One region of the Streptomyces sp. NPDC005281 genome, then DNA from elsewhere that is predicted to be linked to it. Evidence: riboswitches for the same ligand, from Rfam matches in the RefSeq annotation. Region 1 holds a riboswitch; the other holds the start of a gene.
What was found. Region 1 has a riboswitch for cobalamin ahead of ABZV42_RS27995 ((2Fe-2S) ferredoxin domain-containing protein). Riboswitches for the same ligand answer to the same signal wherever they lie in the genome.
Positions count from the first base shown of each region.

Region 2: another riboswitch for cobalamin. It lies ahead of metE (5-methyltetrahydropteroyltriglutamate--homocysteine S-methyltransferase); the one in region 1 lies ahead of ABZV42_RS27995 ((2Fe-2S) ferredoxin domain-containing protein).

Region 1 covers NZ_JBEXGX010000022.1:58,889-65,338, reverse strand. Annotated here, with positions in the region: gene ABZV42_RS28010 (S8 family peptidase) at 1-67, opposite strand, end outside; gene ABZV42_RS28005 (hypothetical protein) at 228-899, opposite strand; gene ABZV42_RS28000 (hypothetical protein) at 1,092-1,388, shown strand; cobalamin riboswitch at 1,519-1,695, shown strand; gene ABZV42_RS27995 ((2Fe-2S) ferredoxin domain-containing protein) at 1,868-2,257, shown strand; gene ABZV42_RS27990 (HIT family protein) at 2,298-2,765, opposite strand; gene ABZV42_RS27985 (adenylate kinase) at 2,904-3,422, shown strand; gene ABZV42_RS27980 (VOC family protein) at 3,452-3,907, shown strand; tRNA gene ABZV42_RS27975 (tRNA-Arg) at 4,188-4,263, shown strand; gene ABZV42_RS27970 (gala protein) at 4,370-5,503, shown strand; gene ABZV42_RS27965 (ankyrin repeat domain-containing protein) at 5,500-6,450, shown strand, end outside.
Region 2 covers NZ_JBEXGX010000030.1:18,550-24,999, forward strand. Annotated here, with positions in the region: gene ABZV42_RS32790 (short-chain fatty acyl-CoA regulator family protein) at 1-551, opposite strand, end outside; gene aceA (isocitrate lyase) at 925-2,208, shown strand; gene aceB (malate synthase A) at 2,318-3,910, shown strand; partial or broken gene ABZV42_RS32805 (3-hydroxyacyl-CoA dehydrogenase family protein) at 3,928-4,083, shown strand; cobalamin riboswitch at 4,283-4,506, shown strand; gene metE (5-methyltetrahydropteroyltriglutamate--homocysteine S-methyltransferase) at 4,674-6,450, shown strand, end outside.

The sequences.
Region 1 (6,450 bases):
CCGAGGCCCCGAGCACCGTCACCACGGCCACCGCCAGCAAACCGGCCTTCGTCACGTTCCGCGTCACAACATCCCCCGTCTCCCTGCCGCGTACACAGTCAGCGCACAAGACGACTACATAGGCCGGGGCGGTTCCGGCGGGGGCGTGGGCGTGTCGGTGCACGCGCCCGGGCGCGCCACGGATGCTCAGCCGGTCGGCCAGGGCGTCCGTCCGGCGGGCGCGGCATTCATCCCTGTCCTTCCAGGCTCCGGGCAAAGCGTGAGCTCACCGAGTCGACCACAGTGGCCTCCGGTGCGATCCAACTGCCGAAGCGGCCTCCGACCGCGCCGTCGACGATCTCGCGGGCCCGCTCCTCGTCGACGCCGTTGCGGGTGAGGAACCATGTGAGGACCTGCATACAGTGCCCGTACCAGCCACTCTCGGCCTGGGTCCGTTCGGCCACCACCGTGACCAGCCGGGTGCACACGCGCTCCCAGTGCCAGGCGTCGGCCAAGGAGTCGGCGGAGGCCCTGGGCGGTACGAGGGCGGCGAAGCGCTCCGCCAGTTCCTCGAGCCAGTCACGCCATTCGAGCAGGGCCGCGACAACCAGCCGTGAGGTCTCCTCCGTCGTCGTCACGGAATCGGCAGCACAGCACCAGACGCCGACGACCCCACCGTCGGTGTCCCCCTCGCCCACGGACCAGTTCCATCCGCAGGCCCACCGGCCGTACCGCTCCACCAGAAGTTCCGTGACCGGATCGAGCGAGCGCCCGAGATCCTCTTCGACGGCGTCCGCCCCGGGCAGCAGGGCCGCCACCGACTCGGCCAGCGCCTTCGCCGCCTCGGCGTCGAGCTCGAACGGGTGCTGCGACGGGTCCACTTCTGCCCAGTTCAGGGTATGCGCCCAATACTCAGTCACCGTGCCACTTTGCCGTGTGCGGCCACCGAAACACCAACCCAATATCGAGCGGCTGTACCGCAGAGGTGGAGCGCAACGTACGCAACCACCACGCGCCCCCGAGAGGCCCCGAGGGGTACTCGGGAAACGTCCCTCGGGCTTGAGAGGGCCGAGCAAATCCTCGTTGTCAGTGCCAGCTGCAATGCTGGTCCCATGAACGGTGATGAGCAGCTGCTGCGCGGACGGGTCTACGGACGTGACCATGACGATCCTGACCCCGGCCCGCTGCCGCACCGGACGTATGCCGCGCTCATAGGCGGACCACTGGACGGTCTGCTCCTGGACGTCACCGACCGGCAGCCTGAGGAAGTCGACGACGGCGCCGCCCTGTCCACCGAGCTGTCGCGCTGGCCCGGCGGCCGCGCCCTGTACGACCCGCACCCCGACGAGCCTCGCAGACCCGGCTCCGGCGTGACGTGCCGGTTCTACTACGCGGGTGACACACCCTGAACAACGGGGGCGGGCGTGACGTACGGCTTTCCGGGCCCGGGTGACGCGGGCGGGCCCCGCATCGAGTTCTGCCCTGCGAAGGCGGGCCGGCGCAGGTTCCGTAGCTCTCGACGCCCCTCTCCGACGGACTTGATAGCCTCGGCGAGCCAGTCGAACCACATCCGTGGTCAGGGAATCCGGTGCGAATCCGGAGCTGACGCGCAGCGGTGAGGGGGACGGGCGGGGCACAGCGCCACTGGGAGACCGGGAAGGCGCCCCGTCCGGACGAACCCGAGTCCGAAGACCTGCTGGCACCTCCGCACCCCGGAGGACATGTAGGCCAGGCTCCGCGTACGAGCCCCGACCCCCGAGGCATGCCCATGTTCCGTACCGTCTCGCTGCTTCGTACCCCGGACAAGCCGGGCGTGCCCCTGTACGCCTCGCCTCCCGGCTGCCGGTCGAGCTTCACCGATCTCTCCGGACGAGGAGTGTGACGAGCCATGCCTCGACAGAGCTCTGAAGCGGCAGGCACCGAGCGTTTCACCACCGCACCGGCACCATGTCGGATAGTCGTCTGCCGGGACTGCTGCTGCGGAACCCCCAAAGTCACCGGCGTGGATCACGAACGGCAGCTCGCGCGGCTGGCCGAAGAGGTCCCTGTACGCGTCTCGGACTGCCTCGACGTGTGCGAACACGCCAACGTGATCGTCGTCCAGCCCTCCGCAGCCGCACGTACCGCAGGAGCCCGCCCGGTCTGGCTCGGCCTCGTCAACGACTCCGACGCCACCGAGGACATCGCGGCCTGGGTACAGGCCGGCGGCCCCGGTGTCGCTCCCTGCCCCGACATCCTTGACCTGTACGTGTTCACCCCTCCCCGGAGGGCGCGTTGAGAGTCGGCGTCGTCCCGAACGCTCGGATTCCGTTGTCCGTCTAACGAGCGATCGAGTTCTCGCGAAGGTGATCGCGCATGGCGAGGGAAATCTGGTCCGCGTGCTCGCTCGACACTCGTTCCTGTTCGGGCCGCCCGAGCAGTTCGAAAACGCCCGGTCCACGATGTTCCGGCCGCAGATCCGCCATGCGCGGGACGATGTGGAAGTGCACGTGCGCGAAGCCTTCGGCCTCGGCGAACTGGATGACGTAGGTCTTGGCGCAGCCGGTCGTGCTCCGCAGCGCCCGGGAGAGCTTGACTTGCCACATCCCCAGGGCAGCTGCCTCGGCGTCGGTGAGGTCGTGAACCGCGGTGACGTGGCGCCTCGGCAGCAGCACCAGCCAGCCGGGCATCGCGGTGTTGAAGACGTGAGCCACCCGCCAGTGCTGGTCGAAGGCCACGCACTCGCGTGGCGGAAGGTCGTCGAACTCTGCTTCCTTGCCGCATACATAGCAGTCGGGAGTCGTCATGCGCCAAGATCGTAGACCGGTCTCGCGCCGAATGTCCTTCGGCCCGAGGGCGGTTGCCGAGACTGCGCCCTGTGCTGAATCGGTGGCGGGCAGGAGACGCGCGAGCTCTTCTCTGGGCCGCGAGAGTAGGGTGCGGCCGTGGAACGGATCTTGGTGGTGGGAGTCACCGGCGCGGGCAAATCCACGCTCGCGCAAGCCTTGAGCGGGTATCTCGGCCTGCCGTACCACGAGATGGACGCGCTCTACTTCAACGGCCCCGACTGGTCCGTCAACGACAAACTGACCGACGACGTCTCAACCCTCACCGCCGAGCCGTGCTGGATCATCGACTCGCTCGGCTACCCGGCGGTCCGTGACCTGCTGTGGGAGCGGGCCGACACGGTGATCTGGCTGGACTACCCAAGGCGCGTGATCATGCTCCGAGTCCTGCGCCGTTCCTTGAAACGCACCGTCACGCGCGAGTCCCTGTTCGGCGGGAACAGGGAAACCTGGAAAGCCTGGCTGAGCCGGGAACACCCTGCCTGGTGGGCCTGGTCCCAACACGGAGCCCGCCACCGCGACATCCAGCGCCGCGTCGACGATGGCCGCTTCGCTCCTCTCGACACCCTCCGCCTCGACCATCCCAAGGACACCGCGGCCTGGTTGGCGTCGCTCTGAATGTCAGACCCGTCTGTCAGGCTCTGGTTATGGAGATGACACTGCAACTGACGATCGACTGTGCCGACCCGCGGAGGCAGGTGGCGTTCTGGTGCGAGGCCCTGGGATACGTTCCCGAACCCCCGCCGGGCGGCCATGCCACGTGGCGGGAGTACTGGGCAGGCATGGGGGTGCCCGACGAGGAGCTGCCCGAAGGCGCGGGTGACACCCCGGAGTCGATCGTCGATCCCGAAGGGCGAGGACCCCGGGTGTGGTTCCAGAAGGTTCCGGAGCCCAAGGCCACGAAGAACCGCATTCACTTCGACCTGAAGGTCGGCGGCGGGCGCGACGTCCCGTTGGCGGTGCGTACAGAGCGGGTCTCCACAGAAGTGGAGAGACTGGTCGAAGCCGGAGCCGTCGTGCTGCGGATCGCGGACAAGCCTGACATGGGGCACTACGCCGTCCAACTGACGGACCCCGAAGGCAATGAATTCGACGTTGTCTAGAAGTCGTTGTGCCGTGGGTGGACCGGGTACGGTCGCCGATTCCGCGCTGGAGCGGTGCGGGACGACGTTGCGAGCCAAGGGATGCTTCGTCTCGTGGAGTTCGTCCTCGATGGCGCCGACTCGGGCCGTGCCGAGGACGAAAGCGGTCCGATGCGTCCCGCCCATGGACAGCCGGGCAACAAGCGCCCCGAGGACGGGGCTTCGACGTCGCCGAAGCCCGGCACCCCGTGCTGCCGTAACGTCCGAACGCGGATACGAATGGCGCTATGATCAACGTGGCAAGGCTGTAGCGCAGAGGTCGTCGCGCCCAAGCATCGAGCTGGAGGACGTCGGTTCGAATCCGGCCGGTCTTGCCACCTTCGTCGTAGAGGAATGTCGATTGGCGTCGGTTCAGCCTGGGCGGGCGGAGGGCGATGCCGCCCTCGGCGCGCCGGGCACCGGCGATGGACCGGTGGAGTAGTGATGACGCAGCCGACGCCCGTACGCTGCCCCGCGATCGAGCACCCCGACATCCCGATCAGCGAACCCGCCGCGCTGGAGCCGTTGCTCGCCCGGCTGCGGTCCGCGCGGCCGGTCGAGGCCGACGAGAGCTTCCCGCTCGGCACCGTACGTGCGGACGGGCGTGTCGACCTGTGCAAGCAGGGCCTCGGCGCGGGCGGCGCCGCCCGGCTGATGCCCGTGGCGGCCGCGTCCCCGCACGCCACGCACGTCCTGCTGGGCACCAACGCCATCGGCGACGAGGGAGCCCGCTGGGTCGCCGACGCGCTCGCCGACGGCCACGGTCTGCACACGCTCTACCTCGGCTGCAACCGCATCGGCCCCGAGGGTGTCACCGCGCTGGCCGACACGCTGACGACGGACGGCACCGTCCAGGCCCTGTGGCTCAAGCGCAACCCGGTGGGCGATCACGGCGCCCGCGCACTCGCCGCCATGCTCCGCCGCAACACCACGCTGCGCACCCTCGACCTGGTCAACACGGGTCTGACCACCGACGGTCTGCGCGCCCTGTGCGAGACCCTCACCGGTCGGCCCAGCCCGGTGGAACGGCTCTTCCTCGGCGGCAACGGCCTGACCGCGGAGGCCGCCCCGCTTCTCGCGACGCTGATCCGTGAGGCAGGCGTGCGCGAGCTGTACCTCCCCGCCAACCACCTCGGAGACGAGGGCGCCGCGATCCTCGCGGCCGCCGCCGACCCCGCGCGTCCCGTGCGCCTCGGCCTCGGTGGCAACGGCATCGGCCCCGCCGGTGCCCGGGCCCTCGCCGACTCCCTCGCCGGGATCGAGGCACTCGACCTCGGCCGGCCGCTGTCGGCACGCAGCCTCGGCGCACCCGCCAACACCACCGGCGACGAAGGCGCCCACGCGCTGGCCGCCGCCCTGCCCGGCAGCCCGCTGCGCCGGCTGGAACTGTGCCACACCGGCCTGACCGGCCGGGGCGCGAAGACCCTGCTGGCCGCGCTGCCCGACGAGTCAGCCCTGGAGTACGTCGGTCTGGGGCCCGGCCTGCCGCGCAAGGTGAAGCGGTCGTTCACCCGGCGTCTGCGGCCCGTCGGCAGGGCCCACCCCGACCTGCGCGCGATTGGGAGTGTCTACCGTTGAGCTCCCGTGGCGAACTCCGGTGCTTCCCCCCGGACGAGGCGTCGAGCCTGCGCCGGATCCGCCGGTACGCGGTGCCCCGCTGGATGATCGACCGCGCGACCGCCTGCCGCCTGGCCGGTGACTGGCGCGGGGCCTGCGCGGCGGCGAACGTCGACATCGCCTTCGACCTGTCCGAGGTCGCGGGCCACTGCGGCGACGACGTCGCCGCGGCTCTGGAGAACGACCTCCGTCATTTCGCCCCCGACCTGCTGCGCTGGCATCTGCCGCGCACACTCGGGGGGCAGACCACCCTCGCCACTGACCGGACGATCGTGCTCGCGCGCTACCGTCCGAAGACGGCCGACGAGGACCGCCTGACCACGTGCTACCTGCACATCACCACGCCCGCGATGATCGCCGGACCGCAGCGCGTCACCCTGCGGTTCGGCCCGGTGGAGGACGAGCGGGCCGCGGGAGTCTTCGGGCCGAGCACCGACGACTGGCGTTCCGCACGGCACCTGTGGGACGCACGGCACACCGCCGAACTGCTCGAACGCAGCGGCGGCACGGACAGGCCACCGTTCCTCCACGTCGACGCCACCCCGCTCGGCGCGGACGAACTCCCCACCAGCGAACCCGGCCCAGGTGACCCGACGGCGCTGGCCGAGTGGGCCACGCTGCTGCACCAGAAGGGCGAGATCCAGGCCGCCTTCGCCGCCGTAGGCATCGAGGCGGACCTGACACGCGCGCAGAAGTCGCGCCGGTTCCAGGCCGGCCTGGGGGAATTCCTGGGCGGGACCGCGCTCGCCCACACCCGCCTGGAGCCGGAGATCCGCCGCCAGATCGCCGAGGGCGCCAGCGACCGCTTCGTCATCGCCGTGCACTGGCGGACCCACATCCTGCTCGAACCCGCCGACGGGGGCGGACTGCTGGTACGAGCTGTCGACCGGGACGAGGTCAAGGGCGAG
Region 2 (6,450 bases), on a different contig from region 1:
GTCAGGCGATCGGTCAGCGCCTGCACGACCTCGACCGGCCGGATGCCGATCTCCCCGGCCAGGCGCTCAGCCGCGAGGTCGGTGTCGTGGAGGTAGTTCTGGCGGCGGTAGAAGAAGTCGCGGATCTCCTCGTGGGGTGAGCGTGGTGTCCCTCCCGTCGTGTCGCGGCCGTCGGCCGCTCCGGTGAGGCCCTCGGCCAGGAGCTGGTTGCGACGGCCCATGTCGAGGAGCACTCGGGCGACCGCGGGCAGGCGCGAGGCCAGTTCGGCGAGATCGGACGCGGAGACCTGGGCGGCGGCGATCTCCCGCGTCAGCGCCTCGCGCAGGTCGGCCACGAGGCGGGTCGTGTCGCGCTCGGAGAAGAAGCCCGGGTCGACGCCGAAGGTCTCCGTCAGCCTGAGCAGCACGGGCACGGTGAGCGGACGGGAGTCGTGCTCCATCTGGTTGAGGTAGCTCGGGGAGATGCCAAGGACGCGGGCCAGTTCCGCCTGGCTCATTCGGCGCTCTTCGCGCAGCCGCCGCAGGCGCGCTCCCGCGTAGGTCTTGCTCACGGTGTGTTCCGCCGTGTCCGGGTGGTCGCGAGTGTAGGCCAGTCGGGCCCCCTGAAGACCTTCGCAAGATTGGCAAAAGGCGGCGAGAAGATTCGCAGAAGTTGGCAGTTGCCCATGGTTGATGGCACTCAGTGCCAGTGCCAGAGTTTCAGTGCGGCCCGCCGGAACCGGCAGGCACCGCCGGCATCCGGGCCCGATTCACTGCCCTGACGTCGGAGATCCCGACAACTGCGGTGCTCTGCGGCGGCAGCATTGCTCATCTTCGCCCCCGGCCAGGGCGGGCCGCACCCCAACAGGACGACACACAGTGCCACCTCTGGCTCAAGCGGCAGAGGCTTGGCAGACGCCACAGACCGAGGAGACGGTGACAGTCATGGCACAAGCGAGGACGCAGGCAGCCGAGGAACTCTCGCGGCGCTGGGCCACCGACCCCCGGTGGCAGGGCATCGAGCGCACGTACGGCGCGGAGGACGTGGTGCGGCTGTCCGGCAGTGTCCGTGAGGAGCACACCCTGGCCCGGCGCGGAGCCGAGCGGCTGTGGCGCCAACTGCACGAGCGGGACTACATCCACGCGCTCGGCGCCCTGACCGGCGGGCAGGCCGTGCAGCAGGTCAAGGCCGGTCTCCAGGCCATCTACCTGTCCGGATGGCAGGTGGCCGCCGACGCCAACCAGGCCGGCCACACCTACCCCGACCAGTCCCTCTACCCCGTCAACTCCGTTCCCCAGGTGGTGCGTCGGATCAACAACGCGCTGCTGCGGGCCGACCAGATCGCCGTCGCCGAGGGCGTTACCGACACCACGGACTGGCTGGCACCGATCGTCGCCGACGCGGAGGCCGGCTTCGGCGGCCCGCTCAACGCCTTCGAGCTGACCAAGGCGATGATCGCGGCAGGCGCGGCCGGCATCCACTACGAGGACCAGCTCGCCTCCGAGAAGAAGTGCGGCCACCTCGGCGGCAAGGTCCTGGTGCCGACCGCGCAGCACATCCGCACCCTGAACGCGGCCCGTCTCGCCGCCGACATCGCCGACGTGCCCACGCTCGTCGTCGCCCGCACCGACGCCCTGGCCGCCAATCTGCTGACCAGCGACGTCGACGAGCGCGACGCCCAGTTCGTCACCGGCGAGCGCACCGCCGAGGGCTTCTACCACGTCCGCAACGGCATGGCCCCGGTGATCGCCCGCGGCCTGGCGTACGCCCCGTACGCGGACCTGGTCTGGGTGGAGACCGGCACCCCGGATCTCGCCCAGGCGCGGGAGTTCGCCGAGGCCGTCCACGCGCGGTACCCCGACCAGATGCTCGCCTACAACTGCTCGCCCTCCTTCAACTGGAAGGCGGCCCTCGACGACGACCGGATCGCCAAGTTCCAGCGCGAGCTGGGCGCGATGGGCTACCGCTTCCAGTTCATCACGCTGGCCGGCTTCCACTCCCTCAACCACGGCATGTTCGACCTCGCACGCGGCTACGCCGAGCACGGCATGACCGCCTACGTCGACCTCCAGGAGCGCGAGTTCGCCGCGCAGGCGCAGGGCTTCACCGCCGTCAGGCACCAACGCGAGGTCGGCACCGGCTACTTCGACCTCGTCTCCACCGCCGTCAACCCCGCCTCCTCCACCACCGCCCTGGCCGGGTCCACGGAGGAAGAGCAGTTCCACTAGGCCCGCGAACAGCGGCCTTGGGTCCGCGCCCCGGCCGAGCGGGGGCCGCACGACGGTCCCCGTCCGGTCCCGCTCGCTTTCCTCCTCTTCCCTCGCGCAGGAGAACCCGATGTCCACCAGTGCCCTGACTCACCACGTCCGTGTCCTCGCTGCCCCGGGCGACCGCCACGACGAGATCCTCACCACCGCCGCCCTCGACTTCGTCGGTCATCTCGCCGCGGTCTTCGGGAAGCGCAGACAGGCCCTGCTCAAGGAGCGCCGTCGGCAGGCCCTTCGGCTGGCGAGCGGCTCCCCGCTCGACTTCCCGTTGGTCACTTCGGCCGTCCGTGACGACCCCACCTGGCGGGTGCCGCCGCCCGCGCCGGGACTGAAGGACCGGCGGGTGGAGATCACCGGCCCGCCCGAGCGCCGTACGGCGGTCAACGCCCTCAACTCCGGCGCCCGCGTGTGGATGGCCGACTTCGAGGATGCCACGGCCCCCACCTGGGACAACATCGTCGGCGGCCAGCTCACCCTGCTCGACGCCGTCGAGCGCCGGATCGACTTCACCACGGCCGAGGGCAAGGAGTACGTCCTCGGCGACCGGCTCGCAACGATCATGGTGCGTCCGCGCGGCTGGCACCTCGACGAGGAGCACCTGGAGTACGACGGCCGACCGGTGCCCGCCGCGCTCGTCGACTTCGGCCTTTACTTCTTCCACTGCGCGCAGCGGCAGATCGATGCCGGGTACGGCCCCTACTTCTATCTGCCGAAGCTGGAGAACCGCTACGAGGCCCGGCTGTGGAACGACGTCTTCGTCGCCGCCCAGGACCTGCTCGGCATCCCGCGGAACACGATCCGCGCCACCGTCCTCATCGAGACGATCACCGCCGCGTTCGAGATGGAGGAGATCCTCTACGAACTGCGCGAGCACGGCGCGGGGTTGAACGCGGGCCGCTGGGACTACTTGTTCAGCCTGATCAAGACCTTCGGGCACCGTACCGATTTCCTGCTTCCCGACCGGGCGAAGGTGACGATGACCGCTCCCTTCATGCGGGCCTACACCGAGCTCCTCGTGCGCACCTGCCACAAGCGGGGCGCACACGCTCTCGGCGGCATGGCCGCCCACGTGCCCGGGAAGGACCCCTCCGTCAACGAGGCGGCGTTCGCCGAGGTCCGCCTGGACAAGGAGCGGGAGGCGCAGGACGGCTTCGACGGCTCCTGGGTCGCCCACCCCGGACTCGTGCCGGTCTGCCGCGAGGTGTTCGACGGCGTCCTCGGCGACCGGCCGCATCAGATCGACCGCACCCGCGACGACGTGGAGGTGACGCGCGACGACCTGTTGTCGGTGCGCCGGATCAGCGGCCGGCCCACGCCGGAGGGGGTGCGTACGAACGTCGCGGTCGCGCTGCGCTACTTCGCCGCCTGGCTGGACGGCCGGGGCGCCGTCGCGCTGGACGGCCTCATGGAGGACGCGGCCACCGCCGAGATCGCCCGCGTCCAGATCTGGCAGTGGCTGCGGCACCGCGTCATCGACCGGGAGACGGTCCTGAACCTGCTGGACGACGAGGTCGCCGCCCTCGGGGCCCAGTACCCGTGGGCGCCCCTGGACGACATCCGCGCACTCTTCGAACGCACCGCCATGACCGGCGAGTTGCCGCTGTTCTTCACCCCGGACGCCTACTCCCGCCATCTCGTGCGACGGCCCCGGGAGCAGTCGTGAGCGGCGGTGTCCGGCGTGTCGGCCTGGACACCGTCGCCTTGATCGCGGAGTCCCTCTACAACGTATTCCGCGAGCCTCTCCACGCTCCGCCGCCGCTGCTCCAGCGGATGGTGGAGGCGGGACTGCTCGGCCGCAAGACCGGCCGCGGGTTCCACACCTACGACCAGGACTGAGGGCCTGGTTCGGCGCGGGCTGAGGGGCCCGCGCAAGCCGCAGCAGGGGTGAGGTCCCGGCGCGGCGTCACAGGGGGCGAGGGCGGGAAGCGCGCGCACGGCGCTTCCCGCCCTCGGCCCATTTCACACCGGCCCGGTACGTGGCCCACCTCACCATCCGGATGGCGGACGTGACACGCCGCGGCCGTGAGCGGGCCCTAGGCTGACCGATGCAGCTGGTTCGCCCCGTCCGCCAGGCGGGATGCGTCGCAAGAGGGAACCCGGTGCGAATCCGGGACTGCCCCGCAGCGGTGAGCGGGAACGACCGCCGTCATACGCACTGGGTCCGACGTACCGGGCCTGGGAAGCGACGGCCAGTAGGAGTCCTCCCTCCAGAGGATGTGCCCGCGAGTCCGAAGACCTGCCCGTTGCCCGCGTACGAACCACTCGTGCGCGGAAATCCCGGTGACCTCGTGGGCGGGTCGGCGTACATACCAGGCGGACGACCGCGCTGTACCGCGCGTCGTCGCTCCCCGTCCGGTTCGTCACCTCTTCGCGCTCTCGTCCCGTCACCCGGGATCTCAGGGATTCATCTCGCGAAGGAGATCTCCGTGACCACCAGGACCGCAGCCGCGCCCGCACGGGCCACCGTGTACGGCTACCCCCGCCAGGGCCCGGACCGGGAACTGAAGAAGGCGATCGAGGGCTACTGGAAGGGCCGCGTCACCGCGGACGCCCTGAGGGCCGGCGCCGCCGAACTCCGCCGCGCAAACTGGCGGGAGCTGGCCGCGGCCGGCATCCACGAAGTGCCCACCGGCGACTTCTCCTACTACGACCACGTTCTCGACACCACCGTCATGGTCGGCGCGATCCCCGCCCGCCACCGGGCCGCCGCGGCCGCGAACGCCTTGGACGGCTACTTCGCCATGGCCCGCGGCACCCAGGACGCGGCCCCACTGGAGATGACGAAGTGGTTCGACACCAACTACCACTACCTGGTGCCCGAGTTGGGCCCTGACACCGTCTTCACGGCCGACCCCGCCAAGCAGGTGTCCGAGCTGAAGGAAGCCCTCGCGCTCGGACTGACCGCGCGCCCCGTGCTCGTCGGCCCCGTCACCTACCTCCTGCTCGCCAAGCCCGCCCCGGGCGTGCCCGCGGACTTCGACCCCCTGAGCCTCCTCGACCGGTTGCTGCCCGTGTACGCCGAGGTGCTCGCCGACCTGCGCGCGGCCGGCGCCGAGTGGGTGCAGCTCGACGAGCCCGCCCTTGTGCAGGACCGCACCTCGGACGAACTGAGCGCCGCCTCGCGCGCCTACCGCCACCTCGGTACCCTCACCGACCGGCCGAAGCTCCTGGTCGCCTCCTACTTCGACCGGCTCGGCGACGCACTGCCGGTGCTGGCCAAGGCTCCCGTCGACGGGCTCGCGCTGGACTTCACCGAGTCCGCCGCCGCCAACCTCGACGCCCTGGCCGCCGTCGGCGGGCTGCCCGGCAAGCGGTTGGTCGCCGGTGTCGTCAACGGCCGCAACATCTGGGTCAACGACCTGGAGCAGTCCCTGTCCACCCTCGCCACCCTGCTCGGGCTGGCCGGCCGGGTCGACGTGGCCGCCTCCTGCTCCCTGCTCCACGTGCCCCTCGACGCGGCCCTGGAGCAGGACATCGAGCCGCAGATCCTGCGCTGGCTCGCCTTCGCGAAGCAGAAGACCGCCGAGATCGTCACCCTGGCCGAGGGCCTGGCCCAGGGCACCGACGCCATCGCCGGTGAACTCGCCTCCAACCGCGCCGACCTGGCCTCCCGTGCCGCTTCCCCGATCACCCGTGACCCTGCCGTTCGCGCCCGCACCGAGGCTGTCACGGACGTCGACGCCCGCCGCTCGCAGCCCTATCCCGAACGGACGGCGGCCCAGCGCGCCCACCTCGGCCTGCCCCTGCTGCCGACCACGACCATCGGCTCCTTCCCACAGACCGGCGAACTGCGCACCGCCCGCGCCGATCTGCGAGCGGGCCGGATCGGCACAGCCGCGTACGAGGAGCGCATCAAGGCCGCGATCGGCGAGGTGATCTCCTTCCAGGAGAAAGCGGGGCTGGACGTCCTGGTGCACGGCGAGGCCGAACGCAACGACATGGTCCAGTACTTCGCCGAGCAGTTGACCGGGTACCTGACCACTGAACACGGCTGGGTGCAGTCCTACGGCACCCGTTACGTCCGTCCGCCGATCCTGGCCGCCGACATCTCCCGCCCGAAGCCGATGACGGTGCGTTGGACGACGTACGCCCAGTCCCTCACCTCCCGCCCCGTCAAGGGCATGCTCACCGGCCCCGTCACCATGCTCGCCTGGTCCTTCGTCCGCGACGACCAGCCTCTCGGCCATACCGCCCGACAGGTCG